DNA from 2 places in the Cupriavidus phytohabitans genome. Region 1 is predicted to be linked to the other one. Evidence: riboswitches for the same ligand, from Rfam matches in the RefSeq annotation. Region 1 holds a riboswitch; the other holds the start of a gene.

What was found. A riboswitch is a leader RNA that binds a small molecule or an ion and turns the genes downstream of it on or off. The one in region 1 is predicted to bind glycine.
Region 2: linked by a shared signal. The riboswitch ahead of J8I34_RS15310 (D-amino acid dehydrogenase) and the one ahead of gcvT (glycine cleavage system aminomethyltransferase GcvT) in region 1 are both predicted to bind glycine.

What each region holds. Positions count from the first base shown of each region.
Region 1 covers NZ_JAGIQB010000008.1:167,363-183,111, reverse strand. Annotated here, with positions in the region: gene J8I34_RS08025 (UvrD-helicase domain-containing protein) at 1-1,601, opposite strand, end outside; gene J8I34_RS08020 (YMGG-like glycine zipper-containing protein) at 1,878-2,105, shown strand; glycine riboswitch at 2,208-2,294, shown strand; glycine riboswitch at 2,316-2,439, shown strand; gene gcvT (glycine cleavage system aminomethyltransferase GcvT) at 2,535-3,662, shown strand; gene gcvH (glycine cleavage system protein GcvH) at 3,762-4,142, shown strand; gene gcvP (aminomethyl-transferring glycine dehydrogenase) at 4,240-7,170, shown strand; gene J8I34_RS08000 (L-serine ammonia-lyase) at 7,323-8,699, shown strand; gene J8I34_RS07995 (MBL fold metallo-hydrolase) at 8,811-9,548, shown strand; gene J8I34_RS07990 (OsmC family protein) at 9,576-10,049, shown strand; gene J8I34_RS07985 (alpha/beta hydrolase) at 10,060-10,893, shown strand; gene J8I34_RS07980 (glycine zipper family protein) at 11,055-11,546, shown strand; gene J8I34_RS07975 (YbdK family carboxylate-amine ligase) at 11,604-12,719, opposite strand; gene J8I34_RS07970 (cation:proton antiporter) at 12,719-13,942, opposite strand; gene J8I34_RS07965 (tetratricopeptide repeat protein) at 14,103-15,749, opposite strand, start outside.
Region 2 covers NZ_JAGIQB010000019.1:59,450-75,198, forward strand. Annotated here, with positions in the region: gene J8I34_RS15300 (thiolase family protein) at 1-929, shown strand, start outside; gene J8I34_RS15305 (Zn-ribbon domain-containing OB-fold protein) at 954-1,352, shown strand; gene J8I34_RS15310 (D-amino acid dehydrogenase) at 1,589-2,854, opposite strand; glycine riboswitch at 2,909-3,029, opposite strand; glycine riboswitch at 3,030-3,131, opposite strand; gene J8I34_RS15315 (TonB-dependent receptor) at 3,381-5,666, shown strand; gene J8I34_RS15320 (sialidase family protein) at 5,672-6,925, shown strand; gene J8I34_RS15325 (TlpA family protein disulfide reductase) at 6,958-7,458, shown strand; gene J8I34_RS15330 (DUF3597 domain-containing protein) at 7,488-7,943, opposite strand; gene J8I34_RS15335 (LysR family transcriptional regulator) at 8,073-9,014, opposite strand; gene J8I34_RS15340 (tartrate dehydrogenase) at 9,135-10,220, shown strand; gene J8I34_RS15345 (glycerate kinase type-2 family protein) at 10,493-11,779, shown strand; gene pyk (pyruvate kinase) at 11,776-13,194, shown strand; gene J8I34_RS15355 (tripartite tricarboxylate transporter substrate binding protein) at 13,323-14,309, shown strand; gene J8I34_RS15360 (Bug family tripartite tricarboxylate transporter substrate binding protein) at 14,511-15,500, opposite strand; gene J8I34_RS15365 (tripartite tricarboxylate transporter substrate binding protein) at 15,565-15,749, opposite strand, start outside.

The DNA of each region.
Region 1 (15,749 bases):
TCGGCCGCTTCCGGCTTGGTGCCCTTGCGCTTGAGCCATTCAAGGAACTCCAGCGTGTTGGTCCAGCGAGACTGCGCCTGGCGCTCGTCGAAGCTGTCATACAGGTAGGCCTCGTAGTGGATGCCGGCCATCAGGTCGTCAAGCACTTCGGTAGCCGGGTCCTTGGCCGCGCGGTCGGCCAGCCGCACCATCGATTCGCAAAACACGCGCAGCGGCTCCAGCTGGCGCGGCTGCAGCTTGCCCTCGATGCCGCCCATCATCGCCGCTTCGAACAGCGACACCTTGGCCTGCCCGGCGAAGGTGCCCAGCACCTCGAGCGTGGTGTTGCCCACGCCGCGGCGCGGCGTGGTGATCGCGCGGATGAAGGCGGGATCGTCGTCGGGATTGGCGATCAGGCGCAGGTAGGCGCAGATGTCCTTGATCTCGGCCTTGTCGAAGAAGCTCTGGCCGCCCGACAGCACATAGGGGATGCGCTCGCGCCGCAGGATCTGCTCGAACAGCCGCGCCTGGTGGTTGCCACGGTACAGGATGGCGTAGTCGCGGAACTGCGCGCGGCGCTCGAACTTGTGCGCCGACAGGCGGAACACCACCGACTCGGCCTCGTGCTCCTCGTCGTTCATCGGATGGATGGCGATGGGATCGCCCATGCCATGCTCGCTCCACAGCTTCTTGTCGAACAGCTTGGGATTGTTGGCGATGACCGCGTTGGCCGCTTCCAGGATGCGCACGGTGGAGCGGTAGTTCTGCTCCAGCTTGATCACCTTGAGGTCGGGGAAGTCGGTCTGCAGCCCGCGCAGGTTGTCGAGCGTGGCGCCGCGCCAGCCGTAGATGGCCTGGTCGTCGTCCCCCACCGCGGTAAAGGCCGGCGCGCGCAGGTGCGAGCCGCCCGCCAGGAGCTTGAGCAGCTGGTACTGGCAGGCGTTGGTGTCCTGGTATTCGTCGACCAGGAAGTAGCGCAGCCGGTTCTGCCACTTCAGCTGTACCGCTTCGTTGCGCGCGAACAGTTCTGCCGGCAGGCGGATCAGGTCGTCGAAATCCACCGCCTGGTAGGCGTTCAGCGTGGCGACGTAGTTGCGGTAGACCAGCGCGGCCTGGTGTTCGTCGGCATTGGCGGCCTGCGCGATCGCGGCCTCGGGATCGACCATGCCGTTCTTCCACAGCGAGATCGTGCTCTGCACGCCGCGGATCAGCTTCTTGTCAGTAGTGCCGAGCTGCTCCTGGATCAGGCCGAAGCAGTCATCCGAATCCATGATCGAGAACTGCGGTTTCAGGCCGACGTGCTCCGCCTCCATGCGCAGGATCTGCACGCCGAGCGAGTGGAAGGTACAGACCGTCAGCTGCTTGAGCGGGATGCGCTTGCCCTCGCGCGTGGTCTTGCCTTCCATCAGCTTGCCGATGCGCTCCTGCATCTCCTTGGCCGCCTTGTTGGTGAAGGTGACCGCGGCAATATGGCGCGGCTCGAAGCCCTTGTCCTCGATCAGGTGCGCGATCTTCTGCGTGATCACGCGGGTCTTGCCGGAACCCGCCCCGGCCAGCACCAGGCAGGGTCCGTCCAGATAGCGGACGGCTTCGGATTGGGCGGAATTCAGGCCGTGGCTCATGCGAAGGGCGGTCGGGAGATGGGGCGGATGAATGGGGCGAATAAATGGGGCGAATGCGAGGCGCGCGCCAGGGGCAGCAAACGCGCCCGGCGGCAAAGCTGTTGATGTTAACACGCTGGCCGCGCCTGGTCAGTCAGCGCCTGCCGCATCGTCGGCCCTCCTTGTGTCACTGGCGTAACACTTCGTAAAGGCCGGAGCCGATGAACGTGCACCAGGTTCTAACAGTCATGTCCAGGCGTGTCTCGGACATGCAATATTCATCACTCGGAGCCAACAATGAATATCCTGCAGACATTGACCAAGGTGACCCTGATCGGCGCGACGGTCGCGGCATTCGCTGGTTGCGCGGATATGACCCCGAAGCAGCGCAATACCGCCATCGGCGCGGGCGCGGGTGCCGTGGGCGGTGCCATCCTGACCGAGGGCAGCGCACTGGGTACGCTGGGTGGCGCGGCCGTGGGCGGCGTGATCGGTAACGTCGTGACCGACGACAAGAATAAATAACGCTACGTTCCGCCCCCTGGCGGCGGGGCGCAGGAACGGGTACAGCCGCCGGGCGGCCGTCCGGCCTGGTTTGACAAAGGCCGGGGCCTCCCGTACATTGCGCGCATCCGACCGGGAGAGCGCGCAGAACTGCGCCGCCGAAGGGGTATCACCCGAAAACTCTCAGGCACCACGGACCGTTCGGATCGGCATGCAACATGCACACGATGCATGCCGCACTCTGGAGAGCGGCACCCGCCATTCGTGGCGAGCGTGCCCACCGAAGGGGCGCGCGAGGTTGGGTCCACTGGATCCGCTTCGTAATCTCTCAGGTATCGAGGACAGAGGGGTCATCCGCCGCAGCGGATTGCTTGCCATATTGGCGTAGCGATCGCCGCGGCGGATGGCCCTTTTTTGTTTTCGCAACCCGACATTGCCCCCGAGGATTCCATGACGCTCCAGGCCACGCCCCTCAACGCCATCCACCGCGCCCTCGGCGCCCGCATGGTCGATTTCGGCGGCTGGGACATGCCGGTCAACTACGGCTCCCAGATCGAAGAGCACAACGCCGTGCGCACCGACGCCGGCATGTTCGACGTGTCGCACATGTGCGTGGTCGATCTCAGCGGCCCCAATACCCGCGCCTTCCTGCGCGGCCTGCTGGCCAACAACGTCGACAAGCTGCAGACGCCGGGCAAGGCGCTGTACTCGTGCATGCTCGACGAGAAAGGCGGCGTGATCGACGACCTGATCGTCTACTTCTTTGCCGAGGACCGTTTCCGCCTGGTGGTCAACGCCGGCACCGCGGTCGGCGATATCGACTGGATCCGCGCCCGCAACGATGCCACCGGCAGCGGCGTGACCATTACCCCGCGCCGTGAAGATGTCGCGCCGGCCGGCGCACAGCCGCTGGCAATCGTGGCGGTGCAGGGGCCCAACGCCCGCGCCAAGGTGTGGAGCACCTTCCCCTCGACCCAACCTTCCGATGCGCTCAAGCCGTTCAACGCTGTGGTGGTGCAGGACCCCGCACTCGGCGAGGTCATGGTCGCGCGCACCGGCTACACCGGCGAGGACGGTTTCGAGCTGGTCGTGCCGGCCGCCAGCGTCGCCGGCCTGTGGGAAAAGCTGAACGCCGCGGGTGTGCGCCCGGCTGGCCTGGGTGCGCGCGACACGCTGCGCCTGGAAGCCGGCATGAACCTGTACGGCCAGGACATGGACATCAATACCTCGCCGCTGGACGCTGGCCTGGCCTGGACCGTCGACCTGCAGAGCGAGCGCGACTTCACCGGCAAGGCGGCGCTGGCCGCCAACGGACAACAGCGGCAGTTCCTCGGCCTGATCCTGCGCGAGAAAGGCGGCGTGCTGCGCGCCCACCAGAAGGTCATCACGCCCGCCGGTGACGGCGAAATCACCAGCGGCACCTTCAGCCCCTCGCTGTCGCAATCGATTGCGTTCGCGCGCCTGCCGCGGGGCGTGAACGTCGGCGACACCGTGCAGGTGGAGATCCGCGACCGCAAACTCAACGCGACTGTGGTTAAACTGCCGTTTGTGCGTAATGGCAAGGCACTCGTGAGCTGAGGGAAACACCCGCTCACCCAACGGTCGCCCTCGCCTGCCGGCAGCGTTGCCGGGCAGGCATCACCCAACAAGAAACAGATCTGAATCCGGAGAACCTTCATGAATTTCCCCGCCGACCTCAAATACACCGAGTCGCATGAGTGGGTGCGCGTCGAAGCCGACGGCACGCTCACCATTGGCATCACCGACCACGCACAGGACGCGCTGGGCGACATCGTCTTCCTGGAACTGCCCGAAGTGGGCAAGTCGGTCGGTGCCGGCGACGCGCTGGCAGTGGTCGAATCGGTGAAGGCTGCTTCCGACATCTACGCCCCGGTGGCCGGCGAAGTGATCGCCGTCAATGAAGCCGCCACGGCCGCGCCGGAAAGCGTCAACGCCGACGCCTTCGACGCCTGGCTGTTCAAGCTCAAGCCCGCCAACAGCGACGACGTCAACGGCCTGATGTCAGCCGACGCGTACAAGGCCAGCGTCGGCGCCTGAAGTCCGTCATTCCCGCGAAGGCGGGAATGACAAGCAAATTGCAGCGCCGCGGCACGGCTGACCACCTGCCGCAGCGCTCCCCACGAGGTTCTTGCCCATGAACGCCCCGCTTCCCATGACTGCCGCCCAAGGTAACCGGCCCACGCTGGCCGAACTGGAGGCGCGCGACGCCTTCGCCGCCCGCCATATCGGCCCCGATACCCCCGAACAGCAGCACATGCTTCAGGTGCTCGGCTATGACAGCCGCGCCGCGCTGATCGACGCCGTGATCCCCGCCGCCATCCGCCGCCGCGACGGCATGCCGATGGGCGAGTTCACCGAGCCGCTGAGCGAGGAAGCCGCGCTTGCCAGGCTGCGCAGCCTGGCAAGCAAGAACCGCGTGCTCAAGAGCTTTATCGGCCAGGGCTACTACAACACCGTCACGCCCGCGGTCGTGCTGCGCAATATCTTCGAGAACCCGGCCTGGTACACGGCGTACACGCCCTACCAGCCGGAAATCTCGCAAGGCCGCCTGGAAGCGATGCTGAACTTCCAGCAGATGGTCACCGACCTGACCGGGCTGGATATCGCCAATGCGTCGATGCTCGACGAAGGCACCGCCGCCGCCGAAGCGATGACGCTGCTGCAGCGCGTGAACAAGCACGACTCGAACACCTTCTTCGTCGCCGACGACGTGCTGCCGCAGACGCTGGAAGTGGTACGCACGCGCGCGCTGCCGCTGGGCATCGAAGTCAAGGTCGGCCCTGCCGCCGACGCCGCTGCCGCGGGCGCCTTCGGCGTGCTGCTGCAGTACCCGGGCGTCAACGGCGACGTCAATGACTACCGCGCCATCGCCGACGCCGTGCATGCCGCCGGTGGCCTGGTGGTGGCTGCCGCCGACCTGCTGGCGCTGACGCTGATCGCCGCGCCGGGCGAATGGGGTGCCGACGTGGCCGTGGGCAACTCGCAGCGCTTCGGCGTGCCGCTGGGCTTCGGTGGCCCGCACGCCGGCTACATGGCGGTGAAGGATGCGTTCAAGCGCTCGATGCCGGGCCGCCTGGTGGGCGTGACTGTCGACGCGCAGGGCAACAAGGCATATCGCCTGGCGCTGCAGACGCGCGAGCAGCATATCCGCCGCGAAAAGGCCACCTCGAACATCTGTACCGCGCAGGTGCTGCTGGCGGTGATGGCGTCGATGTACGCCGTGTACCACGGCCCGCAAGGCCTGAAGCGCATCGCGCAGCGCGTGCATCGCCTGGCCGCGACGCTGGCCGCCGGGCTGGAGCAGCTCGGCTTCGCCCGCACCAACGCCACCTTCTTCGACACGCTGACGCTGGAAACCGGCTTCAACACCGAAGCCATCCACGCCGCCGCCACCGCGCGCGGCATCAACCTGCGCCATGCCGGCGCCACGCGCGTCGGCATCTCGCTGGACGAGACCGCCACCCGCGCCGACGTGGTCGCGCTGTGGGAAATCTTCACGCAAGGCAAGCCGCTGCCGGCGGGCCTCGATTTCGACAAGCTCGAAGCCGCCACCGATGACGCGTTCCCGGCCGCACTGGCACGCACCAGCGAATACCTGACGCACCCGGTCTTCAATACGCACCACGCCGAGCACGAGATGCTGCGCTACCTGCGCATGCTCGCCGACAAGGACCTGGCGCTGGACCGCACCATGATCCCGCTGGGCTCGTGCACGATGAAGCTGAACGCGACCAGCGAGATGATCCCGGTGACCTGGCCCGAGTTCAGCCAGATCCACCCGTTCGCGCCGCTGGACCAGACCGTGGGCTACCGCGAGATGATCGACCAGCTCGAGGCCATGCTGTGCGCCGCCACCGGCTACGCCGCGGTCAGCCTGCAGCCCAACGCCGGCTCGCAAGGCGAGTATGCCGGCCTGCTGATCATTCATGCGTATCACGCCAGCCGCGGCGAAAGCCATCGCGACATCTGCCTGATCCCGTCGTCGGCGCACGGCACCAACCCGGCGTCGGCGCAAATGGCCGGCATGAAGGTGGTGGTGGTTGCCTGCGATGAGAACGGCAACGTCGACCTGGAAGACCTGGCGAAGAAGGCCGAGCAGCACAGCAAGAACCTGGCTGCGATCATGATCACCTACCCGTCCACGCACGGCGTGTTCGAGCAGGGCGTGCAGCAGATCTGCGAGATCGTGCACCAGCACGGCGGCCAGGTCTACGTGGACGGCGCCAACATGAACGCGATGGTCGGCACCGCCGCGCCGGGGCAGTTCGGCGGCGACGTGTCGCACCTTAACCTGCACAAGACCTTCTGCATCCCGCACGGCGGCGGCGGCCCGGGCGTGGGTCCGGTCGCGGTCGGCGCGCACCTGGCGGACTTCCTGCCCAACCAGGACAGCGTCGGCTATCGCCGCGACGACCGCGGCATCGGCGGCGTGTCGGCGGCACCGTTCGGCTCGGCCAGCATCCTGCCGATCTCGTGGATGTATATCGCGATGATGGGTTCGGCCGGCCTGACCGCCGCCACCGAGAACGCCATCCTGGCCGCCAACTACGTGGCCAAGCGCCTGGCGCCGTACTACCCGGTGCTGTACACCGGCCAGCACGACCTGGTCGCGCACGAGTGCATCCTGGACGTGCGCCCGCTGCAGAAGGAAACCGGCATCAGCAACGAAGACGTGGCCAAGCGCCTGATGGACTACGGGTTCCACGCCCCGACCATGAGCTTCCCGGTACCGGGCACGCTGATGATCGAGCCGACCGAGAGCGAGGCGCTGCACGAGCTGGACCGCTTTATCGACGCGATGATCGCGATCCGCCAGGAAATCGGCCGCGTCGCCGACGGTACTTTCGACCGCGAGGACAACCCGCTCAAGCACGCGCCCCACACCGCCGCGGTGGTGACCGCCAACGAGTGGACCCACAAGTACACGCGCGAGGAAGCCGCTTATCCGGTGGCATCGCTGCGCACGCAGAAGTACTGGCCGCCGGTTGGCCGTGCCGATAACGTGTACGGCGACCGCAACCTGTTCTGCAGCTGCGTGCCGGTCAGCGACTACGTGGTCGACTGACGCACGCCCAGGCCGGTGCCGCCGCGTCCGCGGCGGGCCGGCCGTCGCACTATTCTCAAGATGACGGACCCGCCGGCGGCGGTGTCCGCTGCAGTACTTCGACCGCCTAAAAAGAGCCTCTGCAGGGCCACACCCATTGCTGGAGACATTCCGTGGCAGTCAGCGTCTTCGATCTGTTCAAGGTGGGCATCGGCCCGTCGAGCTCGCATACCGTGGGCCCGATGCGCGCGGCCCTGATGTTCGCGCAGGGGCTGGAGCGCGACGGCCTGCTGCCGCAGGTGGCCAGTGTGCGGGTCGAGCTGTACGGCTCGCTCGGCGCCACCGGCAAGGGCCACGGCACCGACAAGGGCGTCATCCTCGGCCTGATGGGCGAATCGCCCGACACCATCGATCCCGATTCCATCGACACTAGGCTCGCCGCGTTGCGCAAGACGCGCGTGCTGTCGCTGCTGGGACGCCATATCGTGCCCTTCGTCGAGAAGGAGCACATCGCGTTCTACCGCCGCGAGGCACTGGCCGAGCATCCCAACGGCATGAAGTTCCATGCCTTCGACAGCAGCGGGGCGAGCCTGCGCGAAGCGCGCTACCTGTCGGTGGGCGGAGGCTTCGTGGTCACGGCGGGTGCGCCCAATACCCAGGTGCTGAACGCCGCGCAGCAGTTGCCCCATCCGTTCCGCAGCGGCAAGGACATGCTGGACATGGCGCAGGCCAGCGGCAAGAGCATTGCGCGGCTGATGCTGGAAAACGAACTGACCTGGCGCAGCGAGCAGGAAGTCAACGACGGGCTGCTGCATATCTGGGACGTGATGCAGGCCTGCGTCGCGCGCGGCTGCCGCACCGATGGCGAGCTGCCGGGGCCGTTCAAGGTGAAGCGGCGCGCGCCCGAGCTGTACCGCAGCCTGACCGAGCGCGCCGAGCGCACCTTGTCGGATCCGCTGTCGGTGATGGACTGGGTCAACCTGTACGCCATCGCCGTCAATGAAGAGAATGCGGCGGGCGGCCGCGTGGTGACCGCGCCGACCAATGGCGCCGCCGGCATCATCCCCGCCGTGCTGCACTACTACGACCGCTTCGTGCCGGGCGCGAACAAGCAGGGCGTGGTGGACTTCCTGCTGACCGCGGGCGCGATCGGGCTGCTGTACAAGCTCAACGCATCGATCTCCGGCGCTGAGGTCGGCTGCCAGGGCGAGGTCGGCGTGGCCTGTTCGATGGCCGCCGGCGCGCTTGCCGCGGTGCTCGGCGGCAGCCCGGCGCAGGTGGAGAACGCGGCCGAGATCGGCATGGAGCACAACCTCGGCCTGACCTGCGACCCGGTCGGCGGGCTGGTGCAAATCCCGTGCATCGAGCGCAATGCGATGGCGTCGGTCAAGGCGGTCAACGCGGCACGCATGGCGCTGCGCGGCGACGGCACGCACTACGTATCGCTCGATTCGGTGATCAAGACCATGCGCGAGACCGGCGCCGACATGAAGACGAAGTACAAGGAAACGGCGCGCGGCGGGCTGGCGGTGAATATCGTGGAGTGCTGACCTCCCATAAACAAGTGAGAGGTGCCAGAGGACGCCTGTTGCGCACCCAATGCGCATCCATTGCGGCGTATCATGGCGGCGTTCCCCGACTGCAGAACAAGAGGGCCCGCCATGCAGACCTTCCACCAGCTCTTTGACGATACCTCGTCCACCTTCACCTACCTGCTGATCGATGCGGAAACGAAGGAGGCGCTGCTGATCGACCCGGTCGACCACCAGTTCGAACGCGACCTGGCGCTGGTAAAGGATACCGGCGCACACCTGGCCTGGGTCATCGAGACCCACGCCCACGCCGACCACATCACCTCCGCCGGCCATCTCGCCATGCAGACCGGCGCGCACACCGCGGCGCCATCGGGCTGCGATATCAAGCCGGCACAGAAGCAACTGATCGACGGCGACACTGTCGCATTCGGCAAGCAGGTGCTGCGCGCGATCCATACGCCCGGCCATACCGCCGGCAGCATGAGCTACCTGTGGGAAGAGCCCACATCCGATGGCATCGTGCGCCGCGTCTTCACGGGCGACGCACTGCTGATCGACGGCTGCGGCCGCACCGATTTCCAGTCGGGCGACGCCGGCACGCTGTACGACAGCCTGACCCGCAAGCTCTTTGCGCTGCCCGACGATACCCGGGTCTACCCCGCGCACGACTACAAGGGCCAGACCTCGTCGACCATCGGCCATGAGCGCGCGCACAACAGCCGCGTATCCGGCCGCACGCGCGAGGAGTTCATTGACATGATGCGCAACCTGAACCTGCCCCGGCCCAGGCTGATCGATATTGCGGTGCCGGCCAACCAGCGCCTGGGCCTGCGCGACGGCGAGAGCGTGCCGCACGGCGCCTGAAGCATTCCCAACATTAGGAGTCTGCGCATGTCCGTATATACCGCCGAGGTCCTGTGGCAACGCGACGGGCAGGATTTCACCGGCAACCGCTACAGCCGCAGGCATGTCCTGCGCTTCGATGGCGGCGCGGAAGTCCCGGGTTCGTCGTCGCCTGATGTGGTGCCGTTGCCGATGTCGGATGCCAGCGCGGTCGACCCGGAAGAGATGTTCATCGCCTCGCTGTCGAGCTGCCACATGCTGTGGTTCCTGTCGCTGGCGGCGAAGCAGCGCTTTGTCGTCGACCGCTATGTCGATGCCGCCACCGGCGTGATGGAAAAGAACCGCGAGGGCCGGATGGCGATGACGGTGGTGACCTTGCGCCCCCATGTCACCTTCTCCGGCGAGCGCGAACCGACCCGCGACGAGCTGGAGCGCCTGCATCATGCCGCGCACGATGCCTGCTTTATCGCCAATTCGGTCCGGACCGAAGTGCGGTGCGAACCGGTGGTCGCCGGCGCCTAGCCCGCCTGCCATGCGGGCAACCGCGCTGCCTGCGGCACGGTCCGCGTCGGCGCGGCGGCGGCTGCGCTGGCTGCTGGCTTGCGTGGTCCTGCTTGGGTCCGTCCTGATGCTGCAGGATCGCTTCCTCTACTTTCCCGACAAGGCCTCGGTGGACGACATGGTCTCGCCCGGACTGCGCGCATGGCCGGGCCCGGATGATTTTCGCGGCCTGCTGGCCGAGCCGCACGGCCCCGCCCGCGGGACCGCCATGGTCTTCCACGGCAATGCCGGGCACGCCGGCCATCGCGGCTACTACGCCAGCGTGCTGACGCGGCTGGGTATCCGCGTGATACTGGCCGAATATCCCGGCTATGGCCCGCGCGACGGCGCGCTTGGCGAGCGCAGCTTCGTCGACGATGCCGGCCAGGCGATTGCGCTCGCCCGGCACCAGTTTGGCGGCCCCCTGCTGCTGGTCGGCGAATCGCTCGGCGCCGGTGTTGCCGCGGCCGCCGCAACGCGCCAGCGCGAGCATGTCGATGCCTTGCTGCTGATCACGCCGTGGGACAAGCTTGCCCACGTTGCCGCCCACCACTATGCATGGCTACCAACCGGATGGCTGCTGCGCGACCGTTACGACAGCGTGGCCAACCTGGCCGCCTTTGGCCGCCCGGTCATGGTGGTTGTGGCCGAACGCGACAACATCGTGCCGCCCCGGTTCGGCAAGGCGCTCTATGAAGCGCTGGACGAACCCCGCCGCCTGGCGGTCATCGACCATGCCGGGCACAACGACTGGACCGGGTACGTCGACGAGGCATGGTGGCGCAACGCGCTCGCGTTCCTGCTGTCGCCGCCCGCATCCCGCTGATCCGCGCGTGCTGCCGGGCACCTGCGGGCACGCCTTGGTACCCGCCACGCCCGGCGCTTTGAAAGGATGCATTGACTTAGCCTCGCTGGCTGCAATACTGGCCTTCACACACACGGCCGCTACCGCACACGGCGGCGGCTGCCAACGGCGGGGGATCGATCATGAAACGAAGGCAGAACCGCACGCTGTTCCGCGGCCTGGGCATGCTGGCGGCAGCGCTGGCGCTGGCCCCGGCCCCGGTGCTGGCGCAAGGCAAGCCCGTGGCCTATCCGGCCAAGGGCCAGAGCCAGCAGCAGCAGGCCAGTGACGACGGCGCCTGCTACAGCTGGGCCAAGCAGCAGTCCGGTGTCGACCCCGCGCAGGCTGCCGCGGCACCGCCACCGGCGCAAGCGCAAAGCGGGCAGCGCGTGCGCGGTGCCGCCGGCGGCGCGGCTGCCGGAGCAGTCGTTGGGGCAATCGCGGGCGATGCCGGCAAAGGCGCGGCGGTTGGCGCTGCAACGGGTACGGTGGCAGGCGGCGTGGCACACCGGCAGTCACGGCGCCAGGCCAACGCCGCCAACCAGCAGGCGCAGGCCAACACCAATCAGGCGATGGGGTCGTATTACCAGGCCTGGTCCGCGTGCATGCAAGGGCGCGGCTATAGCGTGAAGTGAGCCGCGTGCATTGAGTGACGTGCAGTGGCGGCGGGTAGCGGCGGGTAGCGGGCGGCGTTACACCGCCCAGCGCTCGCACGCCTTGCGCACGGTCTCGCGCTGGCTGCGCGCGTCGGCATCGGTCTGGCGCAGCCATTCGGCATCGCCGTCGCGGCGCTCGGCCAGCGCGCGGATATTGGCCAGTGCCGACAGCGAACCGAGCGCCTCGGCATGCGGCACCAGCGCATCGCAAATCGACAGGATATGGTCGGCGATCGGCATCCGGGTCAGCTCGTTGGGATGCACGTATTCACCGTCCAGCCCGAAGCGGCACGCCTGGAAGCGGTTGAAGGTGTACACCAGGTAATCGTCTTCCTGCGGCATGAACGGGCGCGACAGCAGCAGGTAGCGCGCCAGCATCTGGATATAGGCGGCGATATCGCAGGCGCGCTGCACCGTCAGCGGCGTGTCCATCACGCGGACCTCGATGGTGCCGAATTCCGGCTTCGGCCGGATATCCCAGTAGAAGTCCTTCATGCTCTCGATCACGCCGGTATTGCGCATTTTCTCGAAGTACGCGGTGAAGGCATCCCAGGTCAGCAGGAAGGGCGCGCGCCCGCTCATCGGGAAGGCCGCGACCGAATTCAGGCGCGCCGAGGCAAAGCCGGTATCGACACCCTGCACGTACGGCGACGACGCCGCCAGCGCAACGAAGTGCGGCACGTAGCGGCCGATGGCGTGCAGCAGGAACAGCGACTCGTCCGCGCTCGGGCAGCCGATATGCACGTGCTGGCCGAACACGGTGAACTGCTTGGCCAGGTAGCCATAGAGCTCGGAGATGTACTGGTAGCGCGGCGAATCCGAGATGGTGCGGTCGGCCCATTGCATGAACGGATGCGTGCCGCCGCCGGAAATACCCAGGTTGAGCGAGCGCGAGGCCGCCACCATCAGGTCGCGCATGGTGGTCAGCTCGTCCAGCGCCTGCTGGTAGCTGTGGCAGATGCCCGTGCTGATCTCGATCATCGACGGGCTGATCTCCGGCTTGATGTCGCCGGCGTGCTCGGCGCCCTTGAGCGCGCGCAGCAGGTCGGGCGCGAACGGCGCCAGGTCGTAGTCGTGGCGGTTGACCAGCTGCAACTCCAGCTCCACGCCGAAGGTCAGCGCCTCGGATTGCTTGAACGATTCGAGCGACATCAGCGCCCTCCTCCGTTGGCCCGGGATTCGCCGGCGAAGCGCAGCGCCCACGCTGCCATCACCGGGCCGAGCAGTTGTTCGATCGCCAGCGCGCACAGGATGATGGCGGCCAGCGGCTGTCCGGTCCCGGGGTAGATGCGCGCGACGTCACTCATCAGCAGGTAGGCCAGCCCCGACATCGGCGCCAGCGCCACCCCCAGGGCCATGCACTGGCGCATGCTCAGGCCCGAAAACGATCCCAGCGACACCACGCCGGCAAGCTTGGCGAGGTGGCGCAGCAGCACCAGCACGACGGCATATGCGCCACCCACGACCCAGTCATGCGCGGTCAGCGGCAGGCCCAGCGACACCACCATCACAATGATCAGCAGGCTGCCGGCGCTGCCGAAGTGCGGCGGCCAGACATGCGGCTGGCTGTCCTGGTGCTTGAACACCACGCCGGCCAGCAGCAATGTCAGCGGCATCGACAATTTTAGTACCCGGGTCAGCGCCAGCGTGAACAGCACCAGGCCCACCAGCACCAGGAAGCTGTAGTGGTCATCGGCCGACATGCGCTCATAGATCACATGGCCGACCTTCCCCACCACCCATGCCAGCAGGCACGAACCCACCAGCAGGTAGAGCGGGTGCAGCAGCGCGGCGCCCAGGTTGCCATATTCGGAATGCAGCCAGCCGGTGGTCAGCTGCACGATCGCGGCGGCATAGATGCTGTTCAGCGCTGCCATCGCCATCAGCCGCTCGGTGACCTGGCCTTCGGCGCGCAGTTCGTTCTTGAGCTGCAGCACGATGGTGGGCGAGGTGCTGACGGCAATGCCGCCGGCCAGGATCGCCACGCCGGGCGAGGCGCCGATCCATTGCAGCACCGCCGCGACCAGGCCCCAGGTCAGCAGGCTCTCGAAGGCGCTGGTCAGCAGCAGCCAGCGGTTGGCGCGCAGCCAGGTCAGCGACAGCCGGTGCCCGAGTTCGAACAGGGCCAGTGCCAGCGCCATATCGATCAGGATACGGGTCTGGTTGATCATGTTCTCGTCGACGATGCCGCGCCCGAGCATGCCGGCGAACAGCCCCACGACGGCGTAGCCCACGATGCGCGGGCAGCGCAGCCAGCGGCGGCTGACTTCCCCCGCGAGGCCCGCGCCTACCAGCGCGAGTCCGACCCAGAACAAGCCGCCTGGGGCGAGGGGGAGTGTTGGAAATAGTTGGCTCAGTCCGTTCATGGTCGACATGGTAATGTAAGCACATGACAATCCATGTCAGTGATTGTCCGACACCGCACCAAACGAGCGACTAACTTCGGTCAACTTCATGTAAAAAACGCCATCTCGCGGATGGCGTTTTTTACATTTTTGCGAGGACCCCGGCGCGGCCGGGTGTCCGTGCGGCGTTTCAGACGCCCCAGACTTTCCAGCGCGGGCGGGTTGACTTCAGCGCCGTCTCCACCTGCGCGTACAAAGTGCGCGTAGCGCCCTGCGCGGCACCGCGGGCGCGGGCCTTGTCGAAGTAGGCCAGCGCCGTCTCGCGCTGCTGCAGCCCGAGCGCCGACTCGACCACGCGCAGGCATACCTCGGCATCCCAGTCATCGCGCACGGCAAAGGCCGCGACGAAGTCTGCCATGGCCGCGTCGTGGCGCCGCGCGGCGTTGTGGACCAGTCCGCGCTGCACCCGTGGCCCGGCCTGGTCCTCGGGATCGCCTTTGGTCAGGGCGACCGCCTGCTCGAACATCGGCAGCGCGCGCTCCGTGTCGCCCAGTTCACGCCACAGCAGGCCGAAGCGGTTGTACAGCCAGGCATCCTCGACCAGCAGCGCGCGGCGCTGCTGGGTCTCGATCTCGGCGAGCGCGTCGGCACGGTCATGCTCGTCCATGCGCGCCATCTGCGCCTGCAGCAGCGCGGCAAAGTGCGCGCGCGCATGCGCCATGGGGTGCGCGGCCTCGCTGCGGGCCTCCACCGGCAGCGCATCCAGGCGCGCGTCCATGTGCGCCATCGCGGCGCGCGCGGCCTCGGCCGGTTCAGCGCCGCCCATGGACTTCCACGCCGCGATCAGGCGGCTGAAGGCCCAGGTGACATCGGCCGGGTTGCGCTCGAGCGGATAGCGGTTCAGCACTTCGCCGGCCAGCTCGACCACCTTGCCGTGCTGGCCCGCGCCGGCATGGCAGTCGAGCAGGTCGATCCAGTGGTCGATGAACTCGCTGGCGGCCATGCCGTGGCGATGCAGCGCGATGCGCTCTTCCAGGTGCGCGGCATCCGCGGGCAGGCTGCGCGCCAGCAGGCGGCACAGCAAGGAGTACACGTGCGGATCGGCATTGCCGCCGTGCCCGGCGGCATCGCCCTGGCCCGTGGCGAAGTACTGGTCGTAGCAGGCTACACCGTGGCGGCAGGCGGCCACTAGCGCGGGGCGCAGCGCCGCCTCGGCGGCGGGGACTTCGTCGATGAACTCGCCCAGCGCCATTGCGGCGCGGTAGTAGGCGGCGCCGTCGTCGGACTTGTCGGTGATGGCGAAGCGCAGCCAGGGCTCACGTTCGGCATCCTGCACGCCGGCCTTGGCCAGCTGATGGCGCCAGGCCAGTTCGCGTACCTGTGCCTGCGGGTCGGGCACCTGGCGCAGGTAGACCGCAAGATCGTCGAGCGCTCCCTGCATGTCGCCCACGCCCCAGCGCAGCGGCGCGCGCAGCCGGCGCGCCTCGGGATGGTCGGGATGGTCGGCCAGCACGCGGGCGGCCTGGTCCGCTGCGAGCGCGTCGCCGGCATCGGCGTCGAGTTGCAGCAGGTGCGGGTTGTCCAGCGCCACGCGCCCCAGGCAGATACGCGTCAGCGGCTCCACCGGCACGCCGGCCGCCTCGGCACGGGCAATGTAGTCGCGCACCAGCGGTGTGATGTCTTCGGCGCCCAGGTCGGGATTCCGGAACATCAGATCGTGCCAGTAGCGTGCCGCGGCCGCCATGTCGTTCATGCGCAGCGCGGCCAGGCCGGCGTGGAAATGCGCCGGCCATTCGCCCGACAGCAGTCCGCCGCGCTGCGCGGCCTCGTGCAGCCA
Region 2 (15,749 bases), on a different contig from region 1:
CCGGCGGCTCCGCCTACCTGGTGCATGTCTCGCACGCCGCGCAGGCCATTGCCGCCGGCAAGTGCAACGTGGCGCTGATCACGCTGGCGGGCCGGCCGCGCTCGGAAGGCTCGACCGGCACGCAGGCGCGCAACTGGGGCGCCAACCTGCCGGACGCGCCGTTCGAGGCGCCGTTCAATCCCGTCACCGTCAACCTGTACGCGATGGTGGCCATGCGCCATATGTACGAGTACGGCACCACGCCCGAGCAGCTGGCATGGGTCAAGGTGGCCGCGTCGCACCACGCGCAGCACAACCCGCATGCGATGCTGCGCAACGTGGTCACGGTGGAAGAGGTGCTGAACTCGCCCTTGATCGCCGACCCGCTGCACAAGCTCGATTGCTGCGTGGTGTCCGACGGCGGAGGTGCGCTGATCGTGGCGCGTCCCGAGATCGCGGCCACGCTCAAGCGTCCGAAGGTGAAGATCGTGGGTGCCGGCGAGTACGTCAAGGGCCAGCTGGGCGGCGAAGTCGACCTGAGCTGGTCGGGCGCGAAGTTCTCGGGCGCGGCCGCGTTCGCGGAAGCGGGCGTGACCCCGGCCGATATCAAGTACGCCTCGATCTACGACAGCTTCACCATCACCGTGCTGATGCAGCTGGAAGACCTGGGCTTCTGCAAGAAGGGCGAAGGCGGCAAGTTCGTGGCCGACGGCAACCTGATCTCGGGTGTCGGCAAGCTGCCGTTCAATACCGATGGCGGCGGCCTGTGCAACAACCACCCGGCCAACCGCGGCGGCATCACCAAGGTGATCGAGGCCGTGCGCCAGTTGCGCGGCGAGGCGCATCCGGCGGTGCAGGTGAAGAACTGCGACCTGGCGCTGGCGCAAGGCACTGGCGGCTACCTGGGCTCGCGCCACGGCAGCGCCACCCTGATCCTCGAGCGTGAATGATGAACGATCGCCGGAGCAACTGACATGACGACCCCACACACTCCCATGGCCTACAAGGCCCCGGACGAACAGCCCGACAACATCGAATTCTGGCAGGCCGCGCGCGAAGGCCGGCTGCTGGTCAAGCACTGCCAGTCATGCGGCAAGACGCACTGGTATCCGCGCACGCTGTGCCCGTTCTGCATGGGCGATACGGTCTGGAAGACCGCCAGCGGCCGCGGCACCATCTACTCGTACAGCGTCACGCGCAAGGCTGGCCCGCAGGCATACTGCATCGCCTACGTGAAGCTGGACGAGGGCGTGACCATGATGACCCATATCGTCGATTGCGATCTCGATGAAGTGCGCATCGGGCAGAAGGTGAAGGTCAAGTTCGCGCCCAGCGCGGACGGGGCGCCGGTGCCGGTGTTTGCGCCGGCCTGAAGGTGATGCCAGACGACGCATGCAACGTGCGCCGCTGGTTTGCTCCCCTCGCCCGCTTGCGGGAGAGGGGCCGGGGGTGAGGGCAGGCGCTGGCATAGCGACGCCCTTCACTTCGTTGATGCTCCGGCCCTCACCCCCACCCCTCTCCCACTTCGCGGGAGAGCGGTGCGTTCACAATGGGCGGTAGTTCTGGTTTGAAATCCCGCTGTCGTCACCCTGCATTTGCAGCCAGCCGCTCAGGCCCTCCCTAGCGCCATCCCACCTGGCACCGCCACCTTCTGCGCTTCCAGCGCCTGCGCCACCACCCCGGCCACCATATCCGCCGTCACCGCGGACAGCGTCCAGCCCAGGTGCCCGTGCCCGGTGTTGTAGAAGATGCACCGCGCCCGCCCGCGGCCAACGCGCGGCAGCATGTCGGGCAGCATCGGACGCAGCCCCGCCCACGGCACCACGCTGCGCGTGCTGACGCCGGGGAAGCACTGCTGCACCCATTCCACCAGCGGCCGGATGCGGTCGGCGCGGATGTCGCGGTTGAAGCCGTTGAACTCCGCGGTGCCGGCCACGCGGAAGCGGTCGTTGCCGAGGCGGCTGGTGACCAGCTTGGTTTCGTCGTCGAGCAGGCTGACGGTCGGCGCAGCGGCGCGGCTGGCGGCGTCGTTCAGGTTGACGGTGATGGAATAGCCTTTGACCGGATAGATGTTGACACGGTCGCCCAGCCCGGCGGCCAGCGCGCGGCTGGCGGTGCCGGCGCAGATCACCGCGCCGTCGAAGGTCGAGGTGGTGCTGTGCGCGCCTTCCTGCACGGTGACGCTGGCGCTGCGGCCATCGGTGGTGACATTGCGCACGTCCTCGCCGTAGCGGCAGCGCACGCCCATGCGCTCGATGGCGGCGGCCAGGCCGCTGGTGAACTTGTGGATGTCGCCGGTCGAATCGCTTTCGGTGAAATAGCCGCCGTAGTACGTGCCGGCCAGCGTCGGCTCGATCGCGCGCATTTCCGCCGGCGTGACCGCGCGGCGCTCCAGCCCGCCCTGTGCCAGCAGGGCCGAGACGCGGCCCGCGTGCTCGAAGCCGGCCTTGTCGCGGTAGATATGCAGGATGCCTTCGCGCTTGTGGTCGAAGTCGATGCCTTCCTGCGCGGCCCACGCGAACAGGTGCTCGCGCGCCGCGATGGCCAGGCGCGCCGTTTCGATGGTGTTGCGGCGGTAGTGCGGGATCGAGGCGATGAACTCGGCGAACCAGCTCAGCTTGTGCCAGCTCGGGCGCGGGTTGACCAGCAGCGGCGCATCGCTGCGCAGCATCCACTTCAGGCCCTTGAGGATGGTGGACCAGTGCGTCCAGACCTCGGCGTTGGAGGCGGAAAGCTGCCCGCCATTGGCGAACGAGGTTTCCATCGCGGCGTAGCGGTGGCGCTCGAACAGGGTGACGGAGAATCCGCGCCGGGCGAGCGCGTAGGCAGTGGTGACACCGGTGATGCCACCGCCGATGACGGCGATTGTCTTCATGATCTGGCAGTCCAGAAACGTCGGAGTTGGAGCCCGCACGCGACATGCGTGGCGGACGCCCCCTCTGTTCCTGACCTGAGAGATTCACGACAATCGCCGCTTGTACGGGGGGCGAGGGCCGCTTGCTCCTTCGGTATGCCGGCTGACGATGGCGGCATTCTTCAGAGTGCTGTGACGCGTGATACCGGTCCTTCTGCCTGAGAGTTTCCGGGGCGGTTGCTCCTTCGGCGCTGTCCGCGGCGGCTGCCGCCGGATCAGTCTCTCCCAGCATCACGTTGGCGTGTGAGCCAATCCGGGCAAATCTAGAGATAAAGCCCCCGTGTGGATATGCGGGTAAACGTGGATGGAGCTTCAGGCACTCGCCTGGGTCGGCCGCCTTGTTTCCGCACCGGCGCGGCGCTATGTCGCACTGCGTCAAACCGTCCCGGCACCTAGAATGTCGGCACTCGCTACGCGGAGGAAGTGCGCCACGAGCCGGATACGGCGCACCAGACGGGCGAGCCAGAAGAACAGAAAAGGCATTCCAGTGAGAAGAAACCGGATCGCGCTGGCCGCTTCGGCCGCGCTGATGGGCCCCGGCATTGCCGGCGCGCAGGCGGATGGACCCGTCGCCGCGCCGCAGCCCCTGCAGGAAGTCGTGGTCTCGGCCAAGAGCGAGCGCGGCGAAACGCCCGCCACGCCGCCCAATACGCCATCGCCCGCCTACGGCATCAGCGCCGCGCGCATGGCGGACTTCAACGTGGTCAACACCGAAGACGCGCTCAAGTACGCGCCCAACCTCGCCGTGCGCAAGCGCTTCATCGGCGATATGAACTCGATCATCTCGGTGCGCAGCACCAGCTCGCGGCAGTCGGCACGCGGGCTGGTCTATGCCGACGGCCTGTTGCTGTCGAACCTGCTGGGCTCCGATTTCACCTTCCCGCCGCGCTGGTCGCTGGTCAACGCCGCCGAGATCGAGCGCGTCGACGTGCTGTATGGCCCGTATTCGGCGCTGTATCCGGGCAATTCGCTGGGGGCGACCGTGCTGATCAGCACGCGCACGCCGGAGAAGTTCGAGGGCGATGCCAGCGTGCAGCTGCTCACGCAGCGCTTCAACCTGTACGGCACGCACGACAATTTCAACGGCGTGCACGCCAACGCCTACGTGGGCGACCGCGTCGGGCCGTTCTCGTGGCTGGTCAGCGTGGACCGGCAGGACAGCAAGAGCCAGCCGCTGAGCTTCTACACCGCGGCGCGCTCCAGCGTGCGTGCGACCTCGGCCGACAAGCCCGTGACCGGCGCCTACTTCGACCAGGACCAGACCGGCGCCGATCGCACCGTGATGGGCGTCAACAGCGAGGGCGTCACGCACACCGTGCAGGACCAGCTCAAGGTCAAGCTCGCCTACGACATCACCAACACGCTGCAGGCGCAGTTCACCGCCGCCTACTGGCAGCAGGACCGTTCCAGCGCCACCGGCAGCTACCTGCGCGATGCCAACGGCAATGGAGTGTCGAGCGGCCCGGTCAATATCGGCGGCTTCCGCTACGTGATCCCTGCCAACGCATTCGCGCCCAGCAATGGCGAAGACGCGCGCTGGCTCTACGGCCTGTCGCTGCGCACGCGCAACGAGACCGGCTGGAACTTCTCCGGCGTGGCGTCGCTGTTCGATGTCAGCAAGGACATCGGCCGCACCGCCAGCACCGCGGGCAACGGCCCGGGCACGGTGACCTATGGCGACGGCACCGGCTGGCGCACGCTCGACCTGAAGGCCGACTATCGCCCGCAGCAGCTCAAGGGCGGCCACTGGGTCACCTTCGGCTACCACTACGACAACTACCGGCTCAGCAACACCACTTACAACACTTCGGACTGGCAGGCCGCCACCATCTCCGCGTTCAACAACGCCTTTGCCGGCAAGACCGAGACGCAGGCGCTGTATGCGCAGGACGCGTGGTACTTCGCCGATGACTGGAAGCTGATCCCGGGCGTGCGCTGGGAGCACTGGCGCGCCTATGACGGCAGCCGCAGCCAGCCGGGCGTGGATGTCGCCTACCCGGTGCGCAGCGAGTCCAACTGGTCGCCCAAGCTGGCGCTGGAAAAGGCCATCGGGCAGGACTGGCTGGGCCGGCTGTCGCTCGGCCAGGCCTATCGCTATCCGACCGTCGCCGAGCTGTTCCAGGGCCGCATCACCGGCACCTCGCTGATCAACAACGATCCCAACCTGAAGCCGGAACGCTCGTTTTCGAAGGACCTGACCTTCGAGCGCACGGTCGACCGTTCGTACTTCCGCGTGTCGGTGTATGAGGACGACATCCGCGATGCGCTGGTCAGCCAGACCAACACCACGGTGTTCCCCACCGTCACCAGCTTCCAGAACGTCGACCGCGTGCGCACGCGCGGCATCGAGCTGGCCTACGACGGGCGCGACGTGCTGGTGAGCGGCTTCGACCTGTCCGCCAGCGGCGCATACAACCATTCGAAGACGCTGGAGAACGCCAATAACCCGGCCTCGGTGGGCAAGTATTTCTATCGCATCCCGCAGTGGCGCGCGAACCTCGTTGGCACCTACCGCTTCACGCCGGCATGGGCCGGCACGCTGGCGATGACCTATTCGGGGCGGCAGTACAATACGCTCGACAACAGCGACGTCAATCCCGACACCTTCGGCGGCACCAGCAGTTTCCTGACCTTCGACGTCAAGGTGACCTACAAGCCCGCCAGGAACGTGCGCCTCGGGCTTGGCATCGACAACCTGACCGGCCAGCGTTACTTCGTCTACCACCCATACCCGGGCCGGACGTTCTACGCCGAGGCCAAGCTTTCCTTCTGAGTGCAGTGACCAGCCATACCCTGACCATGCAGCGCGCGCGCCGCAGCTTCCGAATCCTTGCCGCGGGCGTGATCGCCTGCACGGCGTTCGCCGCGATGGCGCAGTCTCACAGCGGGCATGGCAGCCATGCCGGCCACGGTGCGCAGAGCCCGGCCCCGAAGGCGATGAGCGAACTCGGCACCGGCGCCGCCTTCGATCGCGATGGCCGTTTGTGGATTGCCTACAAGGATGGCCAGCACGTGGCGGTGCGCGAGTCCACCGACCAGGGCCGCAGCTTCGGGCCGGTGCGGCACGTCAACCGCGTGCCCGAGCCCGTCGCGGCCGATCACGACAGCCGGCCGAAGGTAGCGGCGGGGCGCGACGGCGAGATCTACATCACCTGGACCCAGCCGCTGGCCAGGCCCTATACCGGCTTTATCCGCTTCGCGCGCTCCACCGACGGCGGCAAGACTTTTGCCGCGCCGGTGACGGTGCATGCCAACCGCGACCAGATCGCGCACCGCTTCGACGCGATCGCGGTGGACGCGGCCGGCCGCGTCTTCGTCAGCTGGATCGACAAGCGCGACGTGACCGCCGCCGAGGCGCGCAAGCAGCCCTATGCCGGCGCTGCGATCTACTACGCGGTGTCAGCCGATCACGGCAAGAGTTTCCAGGGGGACTACAAGATCGCCGACCAGTCGTGCGAATGCTGCCGCATCGCGCTCGCGCCGACGCCGGACGGCAAGGTGCTGGCGCTGTGGCGCCACGTGTTCCCGCCCAACGCGCGCGACCACGCGGTGGCACTGCTCGGGGCCGACGGCACGCCCGCGCCGATGCAGCGCGCTACCTTCGACGACTGGCGCATCGACGCCTGCCCGCACCACGGGCCGGGCGCCGCGGTGACGCCCGACGGCACGCTGCACATGGTCTGGTTCAACGTGAAGGCAGGCAAGCCCACGGTATCGGTGGGCCGCTTCAGGGACGGCAAGCTGCAGGCGCAGCGTCCGCTGGACGACCCGCGCGCGCAGCATGCCGATATCGTCGCGCTCGACGACAAGCACATCGTGGTGGCGTGGAAATCGTTCGACGGCCAGCAGACGCGGCTGTCGGCGATGCTGTCGCAGGACGGCGGCAAGACCTGGCAGACGCGGCAGGTCGCCGGCACCGCGCGCGATTCGGACCAGCCGCACCTGCTGCAGCACGGCGGCCGCGCCTACGTGCTGTGGCGCACCGAGGCCGAAGGCTTCCAGGTCTTCCCGCTGGCGCAGGAGGGCGCATGACCGGGGGTATGACCGGGGGTATGACCGGGGCTATGTCGTTACGTCGCAAACTCGTCGCCGCGCTGGCGGGCGCCGCGATCGCGCTCGGCGTCGCCGGCATGGCGCACGCGGCCGAACGCGTATCGGTCTTCGAATCCGCCAATGCCGCGCAACTCAGCGCCACCCAGCAAGGCAAGCCCTTCGTGCTGGTGGTGTGGTCGCTCGACTGCGTCTACTGCAAGCGCAATTTCGAAGCCATCGGCACGCTGCAGGCAAGGCATCGCAGCCTGCGCGTGGTCACGCTGGCCATGGACCGGGCCGATGCGCTGCCGCAGGTGCAGCAGGTGCTCAAGCGCGTCAACCTGACGCGCAATGCGTGGATGTCTGGCAACGAGCCGCAGGAGCGGCTGCGCTACGCGGTCGATCCCGACTGGATGGGCGAGATGCCGCGCACGTATTTCTATCGCGCCGACGGCCAGCGGCAGGGCGTGTCCGGCGTGATCAGCGACGCCGACTGGGACAAGCACCTGCGCTGGGCCGGCATCGGCGGCTAGGGCAGTCGCCGAGCCTTTCCACGCTTTTCTTACGACAGATCCGCCGGGAGCTTGCCGCCGTTGGCCGCAAGCTCCTGCATCAGGCGCTTGTGCAGCCAGATATTCATCCCCGCGGAATCGTTCATGTCGCCGCTGTAGTGCAGCTCGCGCGCCAGTTCCTTGCGGTGCTCCAGGCTGCTGTCGATGCCAAGCGCCTTCATCGCGTCGACGATGGACGTGCGCCAGTTCAGCGTCTGCCCGCTCTCCCTGACCAGGTTGTCCATGATCGATTCGACGTCGACGCCCGACAGCGGCGCGGGTTTGGCCGTGGCCTGGCCGGCGCTGGCCGCGGGGGCGGTGCCGCCCGTTGCAGCGGGTGACGCGCCAGACGGTGGCGGGGCCGCACCCGCGGAGGTCGGCGTGCCTCCTGCAGGCGTCGCACTCGCCGTGGCTGCCGGCTTGGCTCGTCCCAGCAGCTTGTTGAGGATGTCCTTGAAGATGCTCATGGTGGCCTCCTGTCGGTTTGGATAGCAGACGTGGGAGAACAGCGCCATGCAGGAAACGCACCATCCGTGCAACCCTTGATTTCGGCACACCAGGCCGCGCCGGGTTGTAAATGCTGCATGCAGCGACAGTCATGCCGGCATGTTCGCCGGCTCGCCGAACTCGCTGAACTTGGCCGCCATGAACTCAACGAACAGCCGGATCCGCGACGACAGCTGGTGCCGCTGGTGGTAGACCGCATAGATGTCGGCCTCCGGCGTGGCGTACTGCGGCAGCACCTGCACCAGCCGGCCGCTGCGCAGAAAGCGTTCGATATCCCATTCGGCCCGCATCAGGATGCCATGGCCCTCCAGCGCCCAGTTGACCGCGATCTCGCCGTCGTTGGTGGTCAGGTTGCCGCGCACGCGCACGGTCTCGGTACGCGCCTTGGCGCCCTTGCCGGCGGTCAGGCGCCATACGCCGTAGGCGTCGCTGCCTTGCCGGATGCCGATGCAGTTGTGGCGGCGCAGGTCGGCTGGCGTGTTGGGGATGCCGTGGTCACGCAGGTATTTGGGCGACGCGCACAGCAAGCGCCGGTTGGGTGCCAGCTTGCGCGCCACGATGCGCGCATCGGGCGGCTCGCCGAAGCGGATGCAGACGTCGAACGCGTCTTCGTTCAGCGGCGGGGGATCCGCCGACAGCTGCAGCTGCACGTCGACTTCCGGATAGGCCGCGACATACTCTGAAATCACCGGCGCCACGTGCATGCGGCCGAACCCCAGCGTGGCATTGACGCGCAGCAGGCCGCTCGGCCTGCCCTTGGAGCGCGTCAGCAGCTGGTCCAGGTCTTCGATCTCGCTCAGGATGCGCCGCGCGTGCTCCAGGTAGACCTCGCCCTCGGGCGTCAGGCTCATGCGCCGGGTCGTGCGCGTGACCAGCGGCATGCCGATGCGCGCCTCCATCTGCGCCAGCCGCTTGCTGACCGCCGCGGTTGTGATGCCAAGGTCGCGCGCGGCCGCGCTCAGGCTGCCGGCGGTGGCCACCGACGTGAAAAAGCCCAGTTCCGACGGCTGGATCCCTGCGGACGATGCCATGCCAGCTTTAATCTGAGGTTAAGAATGGTTTAACTCTACAAGCGATCCAAAACCTTGTCCACGGCCCAGAATCCGTTCCACGCCATCACGCAAACACGGATTCTGCCCAGGAGACAAGAGATGAAGACCTACCGCATCGCGACCATCCCCGGCGACGGCATCGGCAAGGAAGTGGTTCCCGCAGGCCGCCAGGTGATGGAAGCGCTGGCCGCCGCCGGCGCCGATTTCCGCTTCGAGTTCGAAGACTTCGACTGGGGCGGCGACTACTACCGCCAGCACGGCGTGATGATGCCCGCCGACGGCCTGGACGCGCTGCGCGACAAGGATGCGATCCTGTTCGGCTCGGCCGGCGACCCGCATATCCCCGACCACATCACCCTGTGGGGCCTGCGCCTGAAGATCTGCCAGGGCTTCGACCAGTACGCCAACGTGCGCCCGACCCGCATCCTGCCGGGCATCGACGCGCCGCTCAAGCGCTGCGCGCCGGAAGACCTGAACTGGGTGATCGTGCGCGAGAACTCGGAAGGCGAGTACTCGGGCGTGGGCGGCCGCGTGCACCAGGGCCATCCGATCGAGGCCGCCACCGACGTCAGCATGATGACCCGCGTCGGCGTCGAACGCATCCTGCGCTTTGCCTTCAAGCTGGCGCAATCGCGTCCACGCAAGCAGCTGACGGTGATCACCAAGTCCAACGCGCAGCGCCATGCCATGGTGATGTGGGACGAGGTCGCGGTGCAGGTGGCGAAGGATTTCCCGGACGTTACCTGGGACAAGGAACTGGTCGATGCCGCCACCGCGCGCATGGTCAACCGCCCGAAGTCGCTCGACACCATCGTCGCCACCAACCTGCACGCCGACATCCTCAGCGACCTGGCCGCGGCGCTGGCCGGCAGCCTGGGCATCGCCCCGACCGGCAATATCGACCCCGAACGACGCTACCCGTCGATGTTCGAGCCGATCCACGGTTCGGCCTTCGACATCATGGGCAAGGGCCTGGCCAATCCGGTCGGCACGTTCTGGTCGGTGGTCATGCTGCTGGAGCACCTGGGCGAGCACGCCGCGGCGCAGCGCGTGATGCAGGCGGTCGAAGCGGTGACCGCCAACCCGGAACTGCATACCGGCGACCTGGGTGGCACGGCAACCACCGCGCAGGTGACGCAAGCCGTGTGCGAACTGCTGTCCGGGCAGCAGGCAAAGGCGGCCTGAGCCGGCACGCGGGGTTCATGCACTAGCGCATCAACCGCTAGCTGCCAGCGGTGGCAAGCGCTCCGCTCTCCCGCAAGCGGGGGAGCAGGGCAAGCCATCGCCGCACCTTGTCAGCATTTCGCCGTATCCCCCGCACCACCTTCCGCCACAAGCAGCCGCCCAGAGCTGCGCCGGAGCGCATTGCCTGATGAAACACCGAAATCGCAGGAGACAGCCATGATCCAACCATGGATTTGCCCGCCGCGTTTGCCCGCGGACTGCGCGCCGTGACCATGCCAACGATCGATCCCGACGTGCTGCTGCGGCGCATGTTCGACGCGGCCATCGCCGCCGCGCAGCCGGCCCGCACGCTGGCACGCCACCTGCCCGCACCGCCGCGCGGCCGCACCATCGTCATCGGTGCCGGCAAGGCCTCGGCGGCCATGGCCGCGGCGCTGGAAGCCGCGTGGCCGGGCCCGCTGCAAGGGCTGGTGGCGACGCGCTACGGCTACGCGGTGCCTTGCTCGCGCATCGAGATTGTCGAAGCCGCGCATCCGGTGCCGGACGATGCCGGGCTGGCCGCCTCGCGCCGCATGCTGGAACTGGTGTCCGGCCTCAGCGAGGACGACCTCGTGATCTGCCTGATCTCCGGCGGCGGCTCGTCGCTGCTGCCGCTGCCGCTAGCCGGCATCACGCTGGACGACAAGCAGCAGGTGAACCGCGCGCTGCTCAAGTCGGGGGCGACCATTTCCGAGATGAACTGCGTTCGCCGGCACCTGTCCGCGATCAAGGGCGGCAGGCTGGCCGCCGCGTGCCACCCCGCGCAGGTGCTGAACCTGCTGATTTCCGACGTGCCGGGTGACGAGGCCATCGACGTCGCCTCCGGTCCGACCGTGCCCGACCCGACCACGTGTGCCGATGCGCTGGCGATCATCGGGCGATACGCCATCGATCTGCCAGGCCATGTGCTGGCCGCACTGCGGTCCGACGCGGCCGAGACGCTCAAGCCCGGCGACCCGCGCCTGCCGCGCATCCGCACCGAGTGGATCGCCACGCCGCGGCTGGCACTGCAGGCCGCCGCGCAGGTGGGCCGCGACGCCGGCTACGCGGTGCATGTGCTCGGCGACGCCATCGAGGGCGAAGCCCGCGATGTCGGCAAGGTGCTGGGCGGCATCGCGCTGGCCGCCGCCCAGCATGGCGAGCCCTTTGCCGCGCCGTGCGTGCTGCTGTCCGGTGGCGAGACCACCGTCACCGTGCGCGGCAGCGGCCGGGGCGGCCGCAATGTCGAGTTCCTGCTGTCGCTGGCGCTGGCCTTGCGCGGCGAGGCCGGCATCCATGCCATCGCCGGCGACACCGACGGCGTCGACGGGCAGGAAGAGATCGCCGGCGCGGTGATCGGCCCCGACACGCTGGAGCGCGCATGGCGCGCTGGCCTGAACCCGCAGGATGCGCTGGCCGCCAACGACGGCCATGGATTCTTCGAGGCGCTGGGGGATGCGGTCATGACCGGCCCCACGCTGACCAACGTCAATGACTTTCGCGCGATCGTGCTGACGCGCGCTTCCAGAGCCAACACATGAGACGCCTTCGCAACGCAAAGATCGTGGCCACGCTTGGGCCTGCCAGTTCGGACCCGGCCACCATCGGCCAGCTGTTCGATGCGGGAGCCGATGTGTTCCGGCTCAACTTCAGCCATGGCTCGCATGAAGACCACAAGCAGCGCCTGCACGCCATCCGCGCGATCGAGCAGCAGCGCGGCCGCCCGATCGGCGTGCTGCTCGACCTGCAGGGTCCCAAGCTGCGCATCGGCACCTTCGCCGATGGCCCGGTGCAGGTGGCGGCGCAGGCAGCATTCCGGCTCGATCTGGATGCGGCCGTGCCGGGCACGGCGCAGCGCGTGAGCCTGCCGCATCCGGAAATCTTCGCGGCGCTGCAGCCGGGCGCCGAATTGCTGATCGATGACGGCCGGGTGCGACTGCGCGTGGAGCGCTGCGGCGCCGACTATGCCGAGACCATCGTCGTCAACGGCGGCACGCTGTCCGACCGCAAGGGCGTCAATGTCCCCGGCGTGGTGCTGCCGCTGTCGGCCATGACCGGGAAGGACCGCGCCGACCTCGATTTCGGGTTGTCGCTGGGCGTGGACTGGGTGGCGCTGTCATTCGTGCAGCGCGCCGACGACATCGAGGAGATCCGCCGGATCGTCGATGGCCGCGCCGGCATCGTCGCCAAGCTGGAAAAGCCCGCCGCGATCCAGAGCCTGGAGGCGATCGTCGAAGCCGCCGACGCGGTCATGGTGGCGCGCGGCGACCTCGGCGTGGAAATGCCCGCCGAGCAGGTGCCGTCGCTGCAGAAGCGCATCGTGCGGGCCTGCCGCAAGGCCGGCAAGCCGGTAATCGTGGCCACGCAGATGCTGGAGTCGATGGTGACCGCTCCCGTGCCGACGCGCGCCGAGGCCTCCGACGTTGCCACCGCCATCTATGACGGCGCCGATGCGGTGATGCTGTCGGCGGAATCGGCGTTGGGCCGCTATCCGGTGGAAGCGGTGAAGATGATGGACAGCATCATCACCCGCACCGAATCCGACCCGCACTACCACGAAGCCATCCAGGCCTCGCATTCGGCGCCGCGCGCCGACGCTGCCGACGCGATCGGCTACGCGGTGCGGCACGTGGCCAGCCTGCTGGGCGCGCCCGCGGCGGTGGCCTATACCAGCTCCGGCTATTCCGCGCTGCGCATGGCGCGCGAACGGCCCGAGGTGCCGATTCTCGGCATGACGCCGCGGCTTGCCACCGCGCGCCGGCTGGCGCTGGCGTGGGGCGTGCACGCGGTGCTCTGCCATGAAGTGGTCGACGTGGTGGAGATGACCGAAGTGGCAAGTCGCACCGTACTCAAGGAGCAGTTCGGCGAGGCCGGCCAGTCGATCGTGATCTCGGCCGGGCTGCCCTTTACCGTCGCGGGCACGACCAACCTGCTGCGCATTGCGCAGGTCCAGTAAGCGGAGTTGGGCTGCGCCGCGGCCTTCGCCGGCAGCAGCGCGCTGTGACAGCTGCGCTAGTGGCTGAGCGGCAACCGACAGACAGGCCGCGAAGGCTTGCTGAAAAACCATCAGACAGGAGACAAGACATGCGTGCAACTGACTTTATGCGCCGAGTATCGGCATTGACCCTGGCCGCCGCCGGCCTCGCCCTCTGCGGTGGCGCCATGGCGCAAGCCTGGCCGGCCAAGCCAGTCACCCTGGTCGTGCCGTTCCCTTCGGGCGGCACCACCGACGTGCTGGCGCGCGCGCTGGGCGACCAGCTTTCCAGGAGCCTCGGCCAGCCGGTGATCGTCGAGAACCGACCCGGCGCGGGCGCCACGGTCGGCGCCGACTATGTCGCCAAGACAAAGCCGGACGGCTACACGCTGCTGATGGGCGCGGTGCACCACACCATCGCTACCAGCGTGTACAAGAAGCTGCCCTACAGCTTCGAGAAAGACCTCGCGCCGGTGGCCCCGGTGGCGATGGTGCCCAATGTGCTGGTGATCAACGCCGCCAGGACGCCGGCGAAGAATGTCGGCGAACTGGTGGCGCTGGCCAAACGGGCCTCGCCCGAGTTCGCCTACGGCTCCAACGGCAACGGCACCGCGCAGCACCTGATCGGCACGCAGTTCCAGGCCGCCACCGGCGCGCCGCTGCTGCACGTGCCTTACAAGGGCAGCGGCCCGCTGACCACCGACCTGCTGGGCGGGCAGGTGACCATGTCGTTCGACACGCTGACGCCTGTGCTGCAGCACATCAAGTCGGGCAAGCTGCGCGCGCTGGCGGTGACCACGGCGAAGCGCTCGACCGTGCTGCCGGACGTGCCCACGCTGGAAGAAGCCGGCCTGAAGGGCTTCGACATCGGCACGTGGTTCGGCGTGATGGCGCCGGTCGCCACGCCGGAACCGGTCGTGACACGCCTCAACGCCGAGATCGTCAGGATCGTGAAATCGCCGGATTTCCAGCAGCGCATGCAGGCCATCGGCGCCGAGCCGATGACCAGCACGCCGACGGAATTCGCGCGCCGCATCCAGGACGAGACAGTGAAGTTCGCGAAGCTGGTGAAGGACGGGAAGGTGACGATCGAGTGATGGCGGAGCAATCGGGAGCAGGCCGAACAGGCACTGTCGGTTTGCTCCCCTCTCCCGCGTGCGGGAGAGGGGCAGGGGGAGAGGGCCGGCCTGCGCCAAGCACGACACCGCATCACGCCGTCGACACTCCCCGCCCTCACCCCAACCCTCTCCCGCAAGCGGGAGAGGGAGCACGTAGTTGGCTGGTCAAGGCAAAACGGCTCAATCCGGCTTGATCTGCGCCCGCGCGATGATCGGCTTCCAGCGCTGCTGCTCCTGCGCGATAAACCGCGCAAACTCCGCCGGCGTATTGCCCACCACGATGGCCGCATCCGCGCTCAGCCGTTCGACCGAGCTCTGGCTCCTGACCGCCTTGATGGTCGCATCCGCCAACTTGTCCGCGGCCGATTGCGGCAGCGTCGCGGGCGCAAGCAGCCCATACCACTGCGTCATCTCGAAGCCGGGATAGCCTTGCTCGGCCACGGTCGGCACATCCGGCAGCTGCGGGATGCGCTGCGTGGTGCCGGTGGCGATGCAGCGTACCTTGCCGGTCTTGATGAACTGCAGGATCGCCGGCGCGCCCACAGAGGCCGCTTCCAGCCGCCCCGAAAGCAGGTCGGTGATCTGCGGGCCGCTGCCGCGGTACGGCACGTGCGTGATGAAGGTGCCGGTCGCCGCCTTCAGGTACTCGAATGCCAGGTGCCCGGCGCTGCCGTTGCCGGCCGAGCCGTAGTTGAGCTTGCCCGGCTTGCTCTTGGCCAGCGCCACGAATTCCTTCAGGTTCTTCGCCGGCACGTCGGGATGGACCACATACAGGCTCGGCACCTTGGACAACAGCGAGATCGGGCGGAAATCCTTGACCGGATCGTAAGGCAGCTTGGGGAAGATGTACGGATTCACCGCCAGCGTGCCGATGTGGCCGAGGATCAGCGTATGGTTGTCCTCGGCGCGCGCCACTTCGCCCATGGCGATATTGCCGGCGGCGCCCGGCTTGTTTTCCACGAATACCGACACGCCCAGCAGCTTGGTCAGTTCCGCCGCGGTGGAGCGCGCGACGATCTCCGAGCTGCCGCCCGGCGCGAACGGCACCACCAGCCGGACCGGCTTGGACGGCCACGCCTGGGCGCGGGCGAGCGTGGGGAAGAGGGCGCTGGCGCCGAGTGCCGCGGTCGCTTGCAGCAATTGGCGGCGGGTGGGGTTGATGCGGTTCATGCGGGTCTCCGTGAGTATCCGGTCGTAGTGATTGCGGCGCGGCAGGCGATGCCGGCGATCCATTTCATTCGGGCTTGACGTTGCCGTCCTTGATGACCTTGGCCCACAGCCGGGCCTGGCCGTCGATGAATTGCTGCGCCTGTGCCGGCGGCGCGGCCACCACTTCGCCGCCCAGCTCGGTCACGCGCTGCCGCGTCTCGGGGCTGTGCATGACCTTCTGCAACGCCTCGGCAAACTTGGCGACGATCG